2 regions of the Blautia sp. HCP28S3_G10 genome follow, and region 1 is predicted to be linked to the other one. Evidence: riboswitches for the same ligand, from Rfam matches in the RefSeq annotation. Region 1 holds a riboswitch; the other holds the start of a gene.
What was found. A riboswitch is a leader RNA that binds a small molecule or an ion and turns the genes downstream of it on or off. The one in region 1 is predicted to bind thiamine pyrophosphate.
Positions count from the first base shown of each region.

Region 2: it holds a riboswitch for thiamine pyrophosphate, as region 1 does, so the genes downstream of both, thiS (sulfur carrier protein ThiS) here and thiW (energy coupling factor transporter S component ThiW) in region 1, are expected to answer to the same signal.

Region 1 covers NZ_JBQHUL010000007.1:33,386-41,803, forward strand. Annotated here, with positions in the region: gene ACTNB8_RS04895 (hydroxyethylthiazole kinase) at 1-466, opposite strand, end outside; gene thiW (energy coupling factor transporter S component ThiW) at 472-984, opposite strand; TPP riboswitch at 1,076-1,184, opposite strand; gene ACTNB8_RS04905 (UDP-N-acetylmuramoyl-L-alanyl-D-glutamate--2,6-diaminopimelate ligase) at 1,322-2,797, shown strand; gene priA (replication restart helicase PriA) at 2,794-5,013, shown strand; gene def (peptide deformylase) at 5,052-5,534, shown strand; gene fmt (methionyl-tRNA formyltransferase) at 5,715-6,662, shown strand; gene ACTNB8_RS04925 (zinc metallopeptidase) at 6,667-7,380, shown strand; gene rsmB (16S rRNA (cytosine(967)-C(5))-methyltransferase RsmB) at 7,373-8,418, shown strand, end outside.
Region 2 covers NZ_JBQHUL010000011.1:23,036-31,453, reverse strand. Annotated here, with positions in the region: gene ACTNB8_RS06525 (DUF1700 domain-containing protein) at 370-822, shown strand; gene ACTNB8_RS06520 (thiamine phosphate synthase) at 898-1,482, opposite strand; gene thiH (2-iminoacetate synthase ThiH) at 1,463-2,707, opposite strand; gene ACTNB8_RS06510 (thiazole synthase) at 2,729-3,520, opposite strand; partial or broken gene thiS (sulfur carrier protein ThiS) at 3,521-3,703, opposite strand; TPP riboswitch at 4,000-4,108, opposite strand; gene ACTNB8_RS06500 (MFS transporter) at 4,774-6,003, opposite strand; gene ACTNB8_RS06495 (hypothetical protein) at 6,908-7,813, opposite strand.

The DNA of each region.
Region 1 (8,418 bases):
AACGGAGATCTTCCGGTGGAAGCCGGAGAGCACTTTCCACACCTGCGTGATCTGTGACAGAAAATCTGCCCGCTTTCATGGAATACAGAACAGCAGCTTCTTCCTGATTACATCGTACGATCGTCGGCTGTACAGACTCAAGAAGGTCTGCCAGAAGTTTTCGGCGAAAAGTACTGGCACCTGCACCGACAGGATCAAGAATGACCGGGTGTCCAAGCTGGTTGGCTTTTTTGCCGGCAAGGATACAGGCTCTGATGATTTTTTCATCAGGAACACCGGTATTAAGAAGTGTTCCATGACAGATGGAAGTGATTTCTTCCACTTCATCAGGATCGCGCGCCATGACTGCACTTCCGTCAGCGGCAAGAAGAATATTGGCAACGTCCCGCATGGTTACCGGATTGGTGAGGCAGTGAATCCGTGGATGAATAGTATGAAGAAGATTCAGTACATCTTTTTTCTGCATATGAGTTACCTCTTTACTGCATCTATTACATGGCTTTTTTCAAAGATACGCACAAGGATATAGGCAAGGATACTGCCTGTAAGTGTGGAGATGAAAAAAGGTATCATGTACACGGTAAAGCCGGCAGGTGCAAGCCCCATTACAAAACGTGCCACGGGATATGCGGCAAGTCCTCCGAGAATTCCTGTGCCGAGAGCTTCAGCAGTACAGGTCAGTTCCAGACGGCCCGTGAAATGACAGATCAGTCCGCAGCAGAGAGCACCGATCATACTGCCTGGGAAAGCGAGAAAACTCCCTATACCAAGAATATTTCTGATCAGGCTGGCGCAGAAAGCGATTGCCACACCCCACCAGGGACCAAGCATTACAGCTGCAAAAATATTAACCATATGCTGTACTGGTGCACATTTGCTTCCGGCGATCGGAACACTTATCATGCTTCCTGCAACAGCAACAGCAGTCAGAACACCGGCAGCAGCAAGCTTTTTGGTGGCATTATATGAGTTTGTCTGTGTCATTATAAATTTCCTTTCTTATAAAATTTGAAACACCTGAGAGGTGCGGGAACGAGGTTGTTGACAACAAAAAGAGGCACCACAGGGGTACCTCTCTGAAAATTTCGGTATTTCCCTACGTTGGCATTATCCAAATCAGGTTATGGGTCGAAACCACTCAGTTTCCTCTCAGCCGGCTTCAGCCAGCTCCCCGTTTCATGTTTGACATATTCATTATATGATTTCTGAGAATATTTGGCAAGTGGATTTTTTATGTAACTGCCGGCCTGTCATTGAAAACATGTTTTGATTGTGCTATCCTATAATGGAATATGCCCAAGGGCGAAAAGGAGTAAAAAATATGAAAGTATCATCATTATTGGAAGGTCTGGAATATACCTGCTGTCAGGGCAGTGTGGAACAGGAAGTAAGTTCCGTTGTGTATGATTCACGTAAAGCAGAAGAAAATTCCCTGTTTATCTGTATCAGGGGTGCTGTAGTTGACGGCCACAAATTTGTATCTGATGTAGTGGCAAAAGGTGCAAAAACACTGGTTGTTGAAGAAAAAGTAGAAGTTCCTTCAGATGTTACGGTCATTCTGGTGAAGGATACCCGCTATGCAATGGCATTTATATCAGCTGCATATTTCGGGCATCCTGCACGGAAACTCAAAACAATCGGAATTACCGGAACAAAAGGCAAAACAACAACAACTTATATGGTAAAATCAATCCTTGAAAATGCAGGATATAAAGTTGGTCTGATCGGAACTATTGAGGCGATCATCGGAGACGAAGTGATACCGGCTTCAAATACAACACCGGAATCCTATGTGATCCAGCAGTATTTCCGCAAAATGGTTGATGCAGGCTGTGATTGTGTTGTTATGGAAGTTTCTTCTCAGGGCCTTATGCTTCACAGAACACAGGGATTTGTGTTTGATTACGGTATTTTTACCAATATTGAACCTGATCATATAGGACCAAATGAACACAAAGATTTTGACCATTATCTGGCATGTAAGTCCATGCTTCTTCGCCAGTGCAAAGTGGGAATTGTAAACAGAGATGATGAACATTTTGACAGGATCATTGAAGGACATACATGTCAGCTTGAGACATATGGATTTTCACCCGAAGCGGATCTCAGGGCAGAAGATGCACATATGACAGGCGGAAAAGGATATCTGGGAATCTATTACCACGTAAAAGGACTCATGGATTTCCCTGTGGAAATTGATATTCCGGGCAAATTCAGCATTTATAATTCACTGACCGCTATTGCGATATGCAGACACTTTAAAGTATCTCAGGAAAATATCATCAAGGCTCTGAAGGTTGCAAGAGTCAAGGGCAGAATTGAAATGGTAAAAGTCTCCGACGAGTTTACTCTTATGATTGATTATGCACACAATGCGATGGCTCTGGAAAGTCTTCTGACTACACTGCGGGAATATAATCCACACAGACTGGTCTGCCTTTTTGGATGTGGTGGTAATCGTGCAAAATCCCGCCGTTATGAGATGGGAGAAGTTTCAGGGCGTCTGGCAGATCTTACCATTATTACCTCGGATAATCCAAGATTTGAAGAGCCTCAGGCAATTATAGATGATATTAAAGAAGGAATTGCGAAGACAAGCGGTAAATATGTGGAAATCTGTGACCGCAAAGATGCAATTGCCTATGCGATCCATCATGGAGAACCAGGGGATATTATAGTTCTGGCTGGTAAAGGACATGAAGATTACCAGGAGATCAAAGGAAAGAAGTATCCTATGGATGAGAGAGTCCTGATCGCCGAAATCCTTGAGGAGGACAAAGAGAGAGCAGAACAATGATTTATGCGGATATCATTGTGGATATATCCCACGAAAAACTGGACCGCAGTTTCCAGTATCTTGTTCCGGAGGAACTGGAACAGGAGATACGGATCGGGATGGTTGTTACAATCCCGTTTGGTAATGGCAACCGTGAGAGAAAGGGGTATGTGATCGGACTTTCCGATACACCCAGGTTTGATGTTTTCAGAATCAAGAAACTGAAGGGACTGTGCAGCAGCGAGGAAACAACAGAAGAGAAACTTATCAGTCTGGCAGCCTGGATGAGAGAACGATACGGTTCTACAATGGCACAGGCACTGAAAACAGTTCTTCCGGTCCGGGAAAAAGTCAAGGCACGATCCAGGCGACAGATATTTCTGAACATTCCGATGGAAAAAGCGCAGCAGATACTCTGCAATCTTGAAAAAAGCCGTTGTAAGGCAAGAGCCCGGCTTCTGAAAGCTCTTCTTGAAGAAAACCCTCTGGATTATACCAGAGCAGCCAGAGATCTTGGCATTAATGCTGCTGTGGTGAAGCCGCTTATTGACCAGGAAGTGATAAGAATCAGGGAAGATGAGGTCTACCGTATGTCAGTAGATGGAAGTTCTATTCCAAGAAAAGAACTTTCCAGCCTGACAGAGCAGCAGAAACATGCACTGGATCAGATCCATGAAGAGTGGAGCAGAGAGATGCCAAGGCCTGTTCTGATCCATGGAGTTACCGGAAGTGGAAAAACCCAGGTTTATATGAAACTGATCCAGGAAGTGGTGCAAAAAGGAAAACAGGTTATTGTTCTGGTTCCGGAAATTGCTCTTACCTATCAGACTGTACGCCGTTTTTACGGCTGGTTCGGAGATAAGGTTTCCGTACTGAATTCCCGCCTTTCATCAGGAGAACGTTATGATCAGTTCAAAAGAGCAAAACTGGGGGAAATTCAGATCATGGTAGGACCACGTTCGGCACTTTTTACTCCTTTTTCCAATCTGGGACTGATCATTATTGATGAAGAACATGAACAGACTTACAAAAGTGAAACGAGTCCGAGATATCATGCCAGAGAAACTGCGATTCACAGGGCTGAAGCAGAAAATGCCAGAGTAGTTCTGGGATCTGCGACTCCGTCGCTTGAGGCATACAGCAGAGCAATGTCTGGTGAGTATGCACTTGTAAAAATGATTTCCCGTTATGAAGACAGACCGCTTCCGAAGGTAACAGTGACCGATATGAGGGAAGAACTGAAAAGCGGCAACAGATCTGTGCTTGGGAGAACGTTGAAAGAGGCTGTTGAAAAGCGGCTGGAGGCACATCAGCAGACAATATTGTTTCTGAACAGAAGAGGCTATGCCGGTTTTGTGTCCTGCCGGTCCTGCGGCGAAGCAATGAAATGTCCGCACTGTGATGTGGCGCTGACAGAGCATAATAATGGAAGACTGGTCTGTCATTACTGCGGGTATGAACAGCCGATGGTGGATAAATGTCCGTCATGTGGATCTCCGTATATCGGAGGATTCAAAGCAGGTACACAGCAGATTGAACAGGTGCTCCATAAGAATTTTCCAGCAGCACGTGTGCTGAGAATGGATTATGATACAACGAGAGCAAAAGGAAGTTATGAAAAAATACTGTCTGCATTTGCAGCTCATGAGGCAGATATTCTTGTGGGTACCCAGATGATCGTAAAGGGACATGATTTCCCTGATGTAACGCTGGTTGGAGCAGTTGCAGCAGATCTCTCACTGAATGCGGCAGATTATCGTTGTGCAGAGAGAACATTTCAGCTGCTGACACAGGCCGTGGGCCGTTCGGGAAGAGGAAATACAGAAGGTGAAGCAGTTATTCAGACTTATCATCCGGAACATTACAGTATCCGGGCGGCAGCAGCACAGGATTATGAGATGTTTTATCAGGAAGAAATGGCGTACCGCCTGCTGATGGATTATCCGCCTGCGGCACATATGCTTGCAGTCCTTGCGTCGGCAGAGGAGGAAGAACTTTTGAATCAGGGAATGGAGTACATGGCCAAATTTGTCAGAAGAATTGGAGAAAAATACCGGCTTCATGTGATTGGCCCCGCATATGCTTCCGTAGGAAAGATAAATGATATTTATCACAAAGTTCTTTATATGAAACACAGTGATCCGCAAGTCCTTATGGATATAAAAACCAAAACAGAAAAATACATTGAAGTAAATTCCGGTTTTCGGAAAATATATATACAGATGGATTATAATTAACAGAAGATAACAGGTAATTACAGAAAGGAAGAATAAAAATGGCACTCAGAACAATCCGTACAGAAGAAGATCCGGTACTGCGCAAGATCAGTAAACCGGTAAAAGAGGTGACACCAAAGATCGTGACACTTATAGATGACATGCTGGATACCATGTATGAAGCTATGGGAGTAGGTCTTGCAGCACCTCAGGTGGGAATCCTGAAACGTATCGTAGTTATTGATATCGGAGAAGGCCCGATCGTTCTCATTAATCCTGAAATTCTGGAAACTTCAGGAGAACAGACAGGTGATGAAGGCTGTTTAAGTGTACCGGGAATGGCAGGACAGGTCACAAGACCAAATTATGTCAAAGTAAAGGCCATGGATGAAGAAATGAACGAAATAATATATGAAGGAACAGAACTTCTTGCCAGAGCATTCTGCCATGAGATCGATCACCTTGACGGTAAAATGTACACAGATCTGGTAGAGGGAGAACTTCATAGAACTAATTATGATGAAGATGATTATGAAGAATGATCGTTACTGTTCACAGGTAATATCCCGCGAGGTGTTTTGCCATGAATATGGCAAAATCCCGAGACATACGGGGCAAAATCCCATCACCGAAGGTGATTTGGAATGGATTTTGACCAAGTTGCTGTGAACGGAGTGAACAGTAACGAATGATCATTTCACGGAAAGAGGAGCAGATAATATATGAAAATTGTTTATATGGGAACACCCGATTTCGCAGTGCCGCCACTGGCTGCGCTTGTAGAAAACGGTTATGAAGTGACAGCTGTGATAACACAGCCGGATAAGCCCAAAGGAAGAGGCAAGACTCTTATGCCGACACCTGTAAAAGAAGAAGCACTGAAACATGAAATTCCGGTATATCAGCCGGCAAAAGTCCGTGATCCGGAATTTTTGGAAACACTGCAGAAACTTGAACCGGATATGATTATTGTTGCAGCTTTCGGACAGATCATCCCGAAGGTGATCCTGGATATGCCCAAATATGGCTGTATCAATATCCACGCATCCCTTCTCCCTAAGTATCGGGGGGCGGCTCCGATCCAGCAGGCAGTTATTGACGGAGAAAAAGAATCCGGAGTTACTATCATGAAGATGGGAACAGGACTGGATACGGGAGATATGATCTCTCAGGCTGTTGTAAAACTGAGAGAAGATGAGACTGGAGGAAGTCTTTTTGACAGACTTGCAGAGACAGGCGCGGAACTTCTGGTCAGAACAATTCCTTCTATAGAAAATGGAACCGCTGTCTATACAAAACAACCGGAAGAAAGTCCGACACCTTATGCAGCCATGATCACCAAGCAGATGGGGCTTCTTGATTTTTCCAAAAGTGCGGTTGTGCTTGAAAGACTGGTCAGGGGAATGAATCCGTGGCCAAGTGCCTACACATTTCTTAATAATAAAACACTTAAGGTATGGAAATGCTCTGTAGAGAGTGGATCATGTGGAAAAGATGTACCGGGAACGATAACAGATGTGGATAAAAAGGGAATTCATGTGGCATGTGGTGAAGGCACTCTGATTCTCGAAGAAGTTCAGCTGGAAGGCAAAAAGAGAATGGAGACAGATGCTTTTCTCAGAGGATATCATGTAACGGCAGGGACAGTACTGAAAGATCATAAGGAGTGATGAAATGGGTTACGGATATGGATATGGATTTTACGGATTTGATCCGACTTACATTCTTCTTGTAATAGGAATGCTTCTTTCACTTGCTGCATCAGCAAAACTCAAAAGTACGTTTGCTCAGTATCGGCGGGTACGCAGTGCATCAGGACTTACAGGAGAGCAGGCTGCAAGAAGAATTCTTATGGCAGCGGGAATCACAGATGTGGCAGTAAGATCAATTCCAGGAAGCCTTACGGACCATTATGATCCAAGAACCAGGACGGTAAATCTGTCTCAGGACAGTTACGGTCAGACATCTCTGGCAGCAGTTGGTGTTGCTGCGCATGAGTGCGGTCATGCAATTCAGCATGCGACTAACTATGCACCGCTGGATTTCAGAAGTGCGCTGGTGCCTGTGGCAAATTTTGGAAGTAATCTTTCCTGGCCGATTTTTATCATCGGTCTGTTTGCTGGCCTCCGGCCTCTTACAACTGCGGGTATAGTCCTTTTTTCACTGGCAGTTCTTTTTCAGCTTGTGACATTGCCAGTAGAAATCAATGCTTCCTCAAGAGCGCTGAAAATGCTTCAGAGTACGGGAATTCTTGGCAGTGATGAGACAAAAGGCGCCCGGAAAGTTCTTACAGCGGCAGCAATGACCTATGTGGCAGCACTTGCAGCTTCTATTTTGCAGCTTCTGAGGCTGGTGATTCTTGCAGGAGGAAGAAGACGTGATGACTAATGGTATTAATACAAGAGAGATGATTCTGGAAATCCTTCTCCAGATCGAAGAAGAGGGTGAGCACAGCCATATTGCCATCAGAAATGCATTATCCAAGTATCAGTTCCTGCCGAAACAGGAGAGGGCTTTTGTGACCAGAGTTTGTGAGGGAACACTGGAATACAGGATAACAATTGATTATATTATAGATTCTTTTTCAAAAATAACAGTAGATAAGATGAAACCGCCGATCAGGGAAATCCTGAGAAGTGCGGTTTATCAGCTGAGATACATGGATCGTGTGCCGGACAGTGCTGTCTGTAATGAAGCAGTGAAACTTGCACAGAAAAAAGGCTTTTACAATCTGAAACCTTTTGTAAACGGAGTACTGAGAACAATTGCGAGGCAGATGGGTGAGCTGGAATATCCTTCAAAAGAAGAAAATCTGATCCGCTATCTTTCTGTCAGGTATTCCATGCCGGAGGAACTTGTAGAACGGTGGCTGAAAGATTATGGTGAGGAAACAACAGAGAAAATGCTGGCCGATTTCCTGACAGAAAAACCTACCACAGTCAGATGCCGTACATATCTGAATTCCGTGAAAGATACCTGTGAGAGCCTGAAGAATCAGGGTGTTAAGGTTGAACCGGCTCCATATCTTCCGTATGCTCTCAGAATTTCAGATTATAATCACATTCTTGCGCTGGATGCATTTATTCAGGGGAAAATTATCGTACAGGATGTAAGCTCCATGTTAGTGGGAGAAATCGCCAATCCGAAAAAAGGTGATTACATTATTGATATGTGTGCGGCACCTGGAGGGAAAAGCCTCCACATGGGTGATAAAATGGAAGGTTTTGGAACTGTTGATGCCAGAGATGTCAGCCAGTATAAAGTAAATCTCATAGAGGAAAATATTCAGAGGACAAATTCAATCAATGTCCAGGCAAAGGTTCAGGATGCAACGATCTTTGATGTGGAATCTGAATGCAGGGCAGATATTGTTCTGGCAGATGTTCCGTGTTCAGGATACGGAGTTATAGGAAGAAAGCCGGAGAT
Region 2 (8,418 bases), on a different contig from region 1:
AATTCAAATGGTCCTGTGCTGCAATCAGTTAACGGCTTCGGAGACCGGAAATACTAAGGATACAATCTGTCTGTTAAATACATGCATCAAAAATATATAACTCGCCTTCGGCTCAAACAATATATTTTTGATACATAACACAGCCAGTCTGCCTCCTAAGTATTTCTGCGTTCTCCTGCAGAGGTCAGCAGATTGCAGCACAGGACCATTTTCCTTACCAGACAATTTCCAAATATTTATTTTTCCACGGAGCCTCGGGTTTGAACCAGGACCGGGGTTTATAGAAATTTTATACTTAACCATCTTTGCCTGTGCCCGTCTTTGTGATAGAATATAACACAAATTTCAAATCATTATGGAGTATCTGATATGAATAAAAAAGAATTTCTTGATATTTTATATGAGCATCTTTCCGGTCAGATGCCGGAAGGAAATATTGCCGCACATGTACAGTATTATCGTAATTATATAGAAGAACAACAGCGTACCGGTCGAACAGAATCTGACATTCTGAATGAGCTTGGCGACCCGCGCCTTATCGCACGGACACTTCTTGATACAGAGACTGAGGAATCAGGTTCCGGCCGTTCACCTTATGCCAAAACTGTTTCTGATTACCAACAGAGTAATTCCGACACCGGCACAGTCAGACATCATAGCTTTAAAATTGATCTTTCTACATGGCACGGTAAACTTGCAGTAATCCTGATAGCAGCTGTCGTACTAATCCTGCTTTTTACAGTTCTAAGCGTCCTGATCCCTGTTATGCTGGTTACAGGTGTGATCCTTTATCTGATCCGCATGTTCAAAAACAATCAGTGAAGTCAAAGACTCCCGGACATAATGTCCGGGAGTCCACTTAATACAGGATTTACACTTTTTCTATAATCTATGCAATTACAATTTCATCATCTCAGACATAATACAACCGCCTTTTGCACCGCATTTCATTACCTCTTCCATCTGTCCCGTTCCAATATGTATTCCACCTATGGCATATACTGGAATGCTTACTTTTTCACATACATTTTTCAGAAAGTCCAATCCTCTTGGCGGCAGACCTTTTTTACAGTCTGTCGTGTAAACATGGCCAGCCGTAAGGTATGTCGCACCCAGTTTTTCTGCTTTCAGAGCATCTTCAACTGAATGAACAGAGCAGCCAACTGTCTGAAAATCATGAAGTCGGCCGCTGTATTTTTCAAGGAGTGGAAGTGGCAGATGAATCATTCTATGTGAGAATTTTTCTGCCACATCTATATAAGTGTGCAGGATACAGGGCACCTGATATTCTTTACATAACTCAAGTGTCTGCTTTGCAAGTACTTCATATTCCTTTTGCGACAGATCTTTTTCACGCAGTATCAGTGCTTGGGGATGGTATTTGCATACACGTTCCAGCTGTTCCATAAATGGTCTTGTACAGAGGCTTCTGTTTGAAACAGCAATTGCATTTTTTAATTCATCAGAGATACACATAGTCATTCATTACCGGCTGAAGTCCGTTTTTCAGAAGGGCATTATAGACTTCATCTACAGATCTTCCGTCAGAGATTTCAAACTGGTCATCTCCTTTGTCTTCAATTTCTTCCACATGGCTTCCGATGCCGGTGCTGACTCCTGCTGATATCTTGGTTGCAGCTATATTTACAAGATTATCCCTTACTCTTTCACACTCTCTTGTAGACACTGTGATGCTCGCAAACGGCATAAAAAGTCTGTATGCACAGACTACCTGAAGAAGCTGCGGTTCATGCACATCCATTGGATTAATTCTGTCATTATTGATGATCGGGCGGAGTCTCGGGCAGGAAAAAGCAATCTCCGCATGAGGATATTTTCTCTGCAAAAGCCATGCATGGTATCCTGTCGCAAATGCATCTTTCCGGAAGTCATCAAGACCCAGAAGTGCTGCAAACCCAACTCCTCTCATGCCGCCTTTTAATGCACGTTCCTGTGCGTTAAGTCTGTATGGAAAGATCCTTTTATGGCCTGCAAGATGAAGTGTTTCGTACTTGTCTGAATTATATGTTTCCTGGAAAACTGTCACATAGTCAGCTCCGCATTCATGAAGATAATGATACTCATCTGAATTCATAGGATATACTTCAAGTCCGATTACCTTGAAATGTTTTCGTGCGATTTTGCAGGCTTCACCTATGTATTTCACGTCTGATTTTGCCCTGCTTTCTCCTGTAAGGATCAGGATTTCCTGTAATCCTGTGGAAGCGATCGCAGCCATTTCTTTTTCAATTTCTTCTGGATTCAGCTGTGCACGGCGAATCTTGTTGTGGCAGTTAAATCCACAGTAAATGCAGTAATTTTCGCAGTAATTGGCTATATATATAGGTGTAAACATATAAACGCTGTTGCCGAAATGTTTTCTTGTTTCCACTCTTGCAGCCTGTGCGATCTCTTCCAGAAGTGGCAGTGCAGCCGGTGAAAGCAGCGCCTGAAAATCTTCGATCGTGCGGTTATCATGTTGCAGTGCACGTCGTACATCTGCTTCTGTATACTGATCATAATCGTAGGCATTCATCGCTTCGATCACCTGATCCATTACATCAGAGTCTTCCAGTTTTTCCATTCCCGGAAGATATTTCATATGGTCGATGCGATTCTTTTTCATATCTTCCAGTATCACTTCATTTACAATACTGTCGTTAAAATGGTCTCCATGTTCTTCTTTTGTTTTTTCTGCTGTGTTCATTACTTTTCTGCTCTCCCTTCTTTAGTCTCTCAAAAATCCTGTCAGTGGTGATGATGCGCTGGCACCTTTGTCCAGGGTTCTTCCAAGACCTGAAAGATAAGCACTGCGTCCTGCTTCGATTGCTTTTTTGAATGCTTCTGCCATTGCTTCCACATCTCCTGCTGTTGCGATTGCTGTGTTTGCCATAACTGCCGATGCACCCATTTCCATTGCTTCGCATGCCTGAGACGGTCTTCCGATTCCTGCATCTACAATGATCGGAAGATCAATTTCATCGATCAGAATCTGGATAAATTCTTTTGTGCAGATTCCTTTATTAGATCCGATCGGGGAACCAAGCGGCATGATGCAGGCTGCGCCTGCATTTACCAGATCTCTTGCAACATTAAGATCCGGATACATATATGGCATTACGACAAAACCTTCATCTGCAAGCATTTCTGTTGCCCGTATGGTTTCATAATTATCTGGCAGAAGATATTTTGAATCATGGATTACTTCTACTTTTACGAAGTTTCCACAGCCAAGTTCTCTGGATAATCTTGCAATACGGAGTGCTTCTTCTGCTGTTCTTGCTCCTGATGTGTTTGGAAGAAGTGTTACATCATTTGGTATGTAATCCAGGATATTTGCAAGTCCTCCTTCATTTGCTCTTCGAAGAGCCAGTGTAATAATCTGTGCCCCGGCTTTTTCTACACAGGCTTTAACCAGATCAAGTGAAAATTTGCCGCTTCCAAGTATGAATCTGGAGGTAAATTCATGTCCTCCGATCACAAGTTTGTCTTCTTTCTGAAGGCCGCTTCCGCCTCCCATAAACTGTACGATTTCCATGGTATCTCCTTCTTTCAGTATTGTTTTTTCATAGAGTTCTCTTTCCAGGATTTCTTCATTTAATTCGATTGCCACTGTTGCAGGTACATAGGAATTTGTTTCCAGATATTCTGTAACTGTCATTGGTTTGTCCAGGGTTTTTGTTTTTCCGTTTACTTTGATCATTGTAAGCTCCTCCTTTTTCTGGTAAGAGTGAACTTATCTGTCTGAACTGTTGTCAGACAGGGTTTTATAGTACAGAGAACCTGCCAGTTGCCAAAGCATCCGTAATGAGCTGCCAGTGGCAGGTCATGTAGGTGGCAGCTTCTCTTGCATATTTTGGCATAAAAAAGAGTTCACAAAGTAATACACCCGCGGTGGTGCACCCCTTCATGAACTCTGTTCACTCTCACTGTTTCTGTATTTAGTTGTAGTTCCTGTTCAGATAAAGAAAAAGGGAGATGCCAAGGCATCTCCCGTAAAGTTATCGTATACGTTCGTTCCTACGTTGGCATTATCCAAATCAGGTATATGGGTCGAAGTTGATTACTTCCTCTCAGCCTGCCTGTACAAGCTCCCCTGTTCATTTACCCGTCCAGTATACGCCAGATTGTTTTGTGTGTCAAGAGCCTGATATCTGCTGATATCTGACACCTGATTCAAATACTGAACAAACTGAGAAAATGATATTTGACGCCTGTTTCAAATACTGAACAACAGATTGGAGCGAATATTGCTGGCTTCCTGATTCGCTTCAGGCGCTTATTTGATGCCATTCGCCAGCAACTCGCCTAACGGCTCAGACAGCGGCTCGATGTCATCAGCTAACCTGAATCTCATCGACGGAATCTGTGCAGACATTCGCTCCAATCTGTTGTTCGTATTTTTTCAGGCTGTATATTCCCCTCTCACAAAATACGGTCGCTCCTGCGGCTCTGCCGCTACTCACTCTGTAAGGGGCGGTGCAGGTTGAAGAAAAAGTAAAACCAAAGAAAAAATTTCTGAGAGTATTCTCTGGTATGGCTCGCTTGAAGAACTTCGTTAAGGTTCTTAATGAACAGGTTTTTGCGTTGATGCAGAAAACGGATTGTCCGAACCGCGAAGCGGTGAGTTTGACGTTTTTTGCATCGTTTTTTAGCAAAGTTCTGTGAATTTCAGAACCTTAGAAGTGATGATTTGAGACATATCCAGAGAATACTACTCAGAAATTTATATATTATACAGCTATTACTTTTCCCCAACCTCACCGGGATTCCTTACTTATCTAATGCCTCATCTTCCACTTTATCCCTGTTTTCTCCTACAAGTCCGTGAATCGCAACAAATATAAGCAGTACCCCAACTATACTCACAACTGCACCAACACCCAGTACAAAACGCGTAGAAGTCAGGGAGAATAGCCATCCGCCAACGAAACTGGCAATAAGACTGCCAGCTGTCATAACCGATGTGAAAAGTGCCTGTCCTTTATTTCGATCGACTTCTGCCACATACTGATTGGCAAAATAAACAACCCCCGGAATAAGAACTGCGTAACCACCTATCTGCAAAGCAGAAGCCATATACAGCATTCCTACACTTGTACAAAAGAAAGTAATGCTGTTTTTGAGTGCGAAAAAGCATGTGGCAGCAACCATAATTCGATTAATACCAAACTTTCTGAGAAGCAAAGCAAATGCAAACATTGCCGGAATTTCACACATGGCAGCAATAAACATCGCATTGCCCTGTACAGTCTCTATATTAGATGCCCCAAGCATCTCCACAATCTTTGCCATGTAATTGTTGATAATATAATGCCCCACATAGATACAGGTAACTGCAACTGCCGCAATAGTCACATAATGATATTTTCCAAAGAAACCGCCAAGAGAGATTGCCTCCTGACCATTCTCCTGCCTATCAGCCTTTACAACATTCTTAGATACAACAGGCATCGTAGTCACGGATACAAGGGTAATAACTGCTGAAAAAACTACCCACACGGGCAATGCTGCATTGCCAAGACCTGACCACATACGGCCAAGTACAGCAGAGCCTACTGCGAAAGCACCAGAGCCCAGACCACGGCAGAGTCCGTAATTGATCCTGCCCCCGATTTTATCATAGATAAATGCCATTCCATTAAACAACGGCATCACAATTGAAGCCAGTGCAAAAGAAATAATGCAAAGCGGAAAAATAAGCACCGCTGTTTTAGGAACTACCAGCAATAAAACAGATGCTGCAATAATAATAATTGAAGACGCTTGAATAAATGTTTTTTGTGAAACGGTACGATTGTGATCAATAATATCACCTACAACAGGCCCGCCAATTGCACCGAGCAGATTTGTAACAGCCATGACTGTACCAGCCACGCCATCTGAAAAGCCACATTGCGAAAGATAGTTGTAAGCATACCCCATAGTCCCAACAATGAGAAACAAGTATCCTATATTGCAGAATGCATATTTGATATTAAGGCCTCTGAGATTCGTTTGCATAACATATGTCCTCTCTTTTTATATTATTCCTGCTGGTCTGTTTCTTCGCCGGACAACATTACCAGCCCACTCTCTGCATGCGGGGCTACTCCCATCATAAACTCCTGTTACACAGAAGATGCAGAGATTCTTTTCACCAGTCAGGTCTCCTGCTTTTACTTAATTAGCGGGGTTAAAAGCATGGATTTCTGAAATGTTTTTAGAATACCAGACGGCAAAAATACCTTGAAATTTAAGAAAATATGCTTTGTTTTATGATAGCATGTATTCTTTTTCGTTTCAAGGCATTTTATAATTCTTTAATTATCTTTAATTATCTTTATTTTTCTTTATTTTTCTTTATGATTGGATTCCTGTTACGCCTGTTTCAAATACTTAACAACAGTTTTCACGAATATTGCTGGCTTCCTGATTCGCTTCAGGCGCTTATTTGATGCCATTCGCCTGCAACTCGCCTAACGGCTCAGACAGCGGCTCGATGGCATCAGCTAACCTGAATCTCATCGACGGAATCTGCGCAGACATTCGCTCCAATCTGTTGTTCGTATTTTTTCAGGCTGTATATTCCCCTCTCACAAAATACGGTCGCTCCTGCGGCTCTGCCGCTACTCACTCTGTAAGGGGCGGTGCAGGTTGAAGAAAAAGTAAAACCAAAGAAAGAATTTCTGAGAGTATTCTCTGGTATGGCTCGCTTGAAGAACTTCGTCAAGGTTCTTAATGAACAGGTTTTTGCGTTGATACAGAAAACGGATTGTCTGAACCGCGAAGCGGTGAGTTTGACGTTTTCTGCATCGTTTTTAGCAAAGTTCTGTGAATTTCAGAACCTTAGAAGTGATGATTTGAGACATATCCAGAGAATATCTTCTCAGAAATTTAAATTATGAGAAAAAATTTTTCCCAACCATCACCGGGATTCCTTACTTATCCACTCCAGGATTTTTTGTTCCGATACGTTAAGTCCTTCTGCAATCCTAGACACAGGCAATCCCATTTTATGAAAAGAATTAGCTATTTCTTTTTTTGCGTTTATCTCACCTGCCTCAAATTCTGCTTTCCGTAATTTCTTTTCTTCCAGCTCTTTGTCATACTCAAATATACTCATTGCAATAACCCTCGCCTTATTCTTTCGAAGGAATTCTGCAAGGATTCCCTCCTGAATGCATTCATTTACTGCCTTTTCTACAGCTGAATCCAGTTCTATATCTTTTGCATAATTCCGTACTTTTGTTACATACTGTGCATATTCTCCCAAAATCTGGCATTGTTCCATCAGTTCTTTATTATGACCTTCATTAATATTAAACGTGATAACTTTCAGTTCCAGCCCTGGTTCATTCGGACAGTTCTCATATGCTTCTGAAAGATAATTCTCCCAACGTTCATCTTTCTTTTCTGTCCCATTATAAAAAACAATGAAATTTGGTGCAGGGATCTTCTGTATTTTTGATGCATACAAAGATTCCCGGTCCACCAGTTCCTGATACTCACTGGATATATAAAACAAGTCCCTCAGTGGCATATTTGCATTATAAGTTGACTGATGTTCATATAGAAATAATCCTGTATCAATAATAAATGCCAGATCGTTTTTTACTCCCATATAAATGGCATTCTCAAGTGTCACTATCTCCAGTTTTTCCGGATCGTCGTATGCAGTCCTGTTCATTGCATTATAAAGTGACAACAGGTTTCGTTTATCCGAAAATAACATTCTGAAGACTGTGTCTTTGTAATTTCGTTTTGCCCTCAAATTCACTTTCGTCATTTTCTTTTTCTTTGTAGTTACTTTACGGTTTTTTCTTTTTGCCATAGGCAGCACCTCCTGTTGTGCAGGAGTTATAGAGCATAATGTACTATTCTTTTCACCAGTCAGGCCTCCTGCTTTTACTTAATTAACGGATTTAAAAGCATGGATTTCTGAAATGTTTTTAGAATACCAGACGGCAAAAATGCCTTGAAATTTAAGAAAATATGCTTTGTTTTATGGTAGCATGTATTCTTTTTCGTTTCAAGACATTTTATAATTCTTTAATTATCTTTATTTTTCTTTATGATTGGATTCCTGTTACGCCGGTTTCAAATACTGAACAACAGTTTTCACGAATATTGCTGGCTTCCTGATTCGCTTCAGGCGCTTATTTGATGCCATTCGCCTGCAACTCGCCTGACGGCTCAGACAGCGGCTCGGTGGCATCAGCTAACCTGAATCTCATCGACGGAATCTGCGCAGACATTCGCTCCAATCTGTTGTTCGTATTTTTTCAGGCTGTATATTCCCCTCTCACAAAATACGGTCGCTCCTGCGGCTCTGCCGCTACTCACTCTGTAAGGGGCGGTGCAGGTTAGAGAAAAAGTAAAACCAAAGAAAGAATTTCTGAGAGTATTCTCTGGTATGGCTCGCTTGAAGAACTTCGT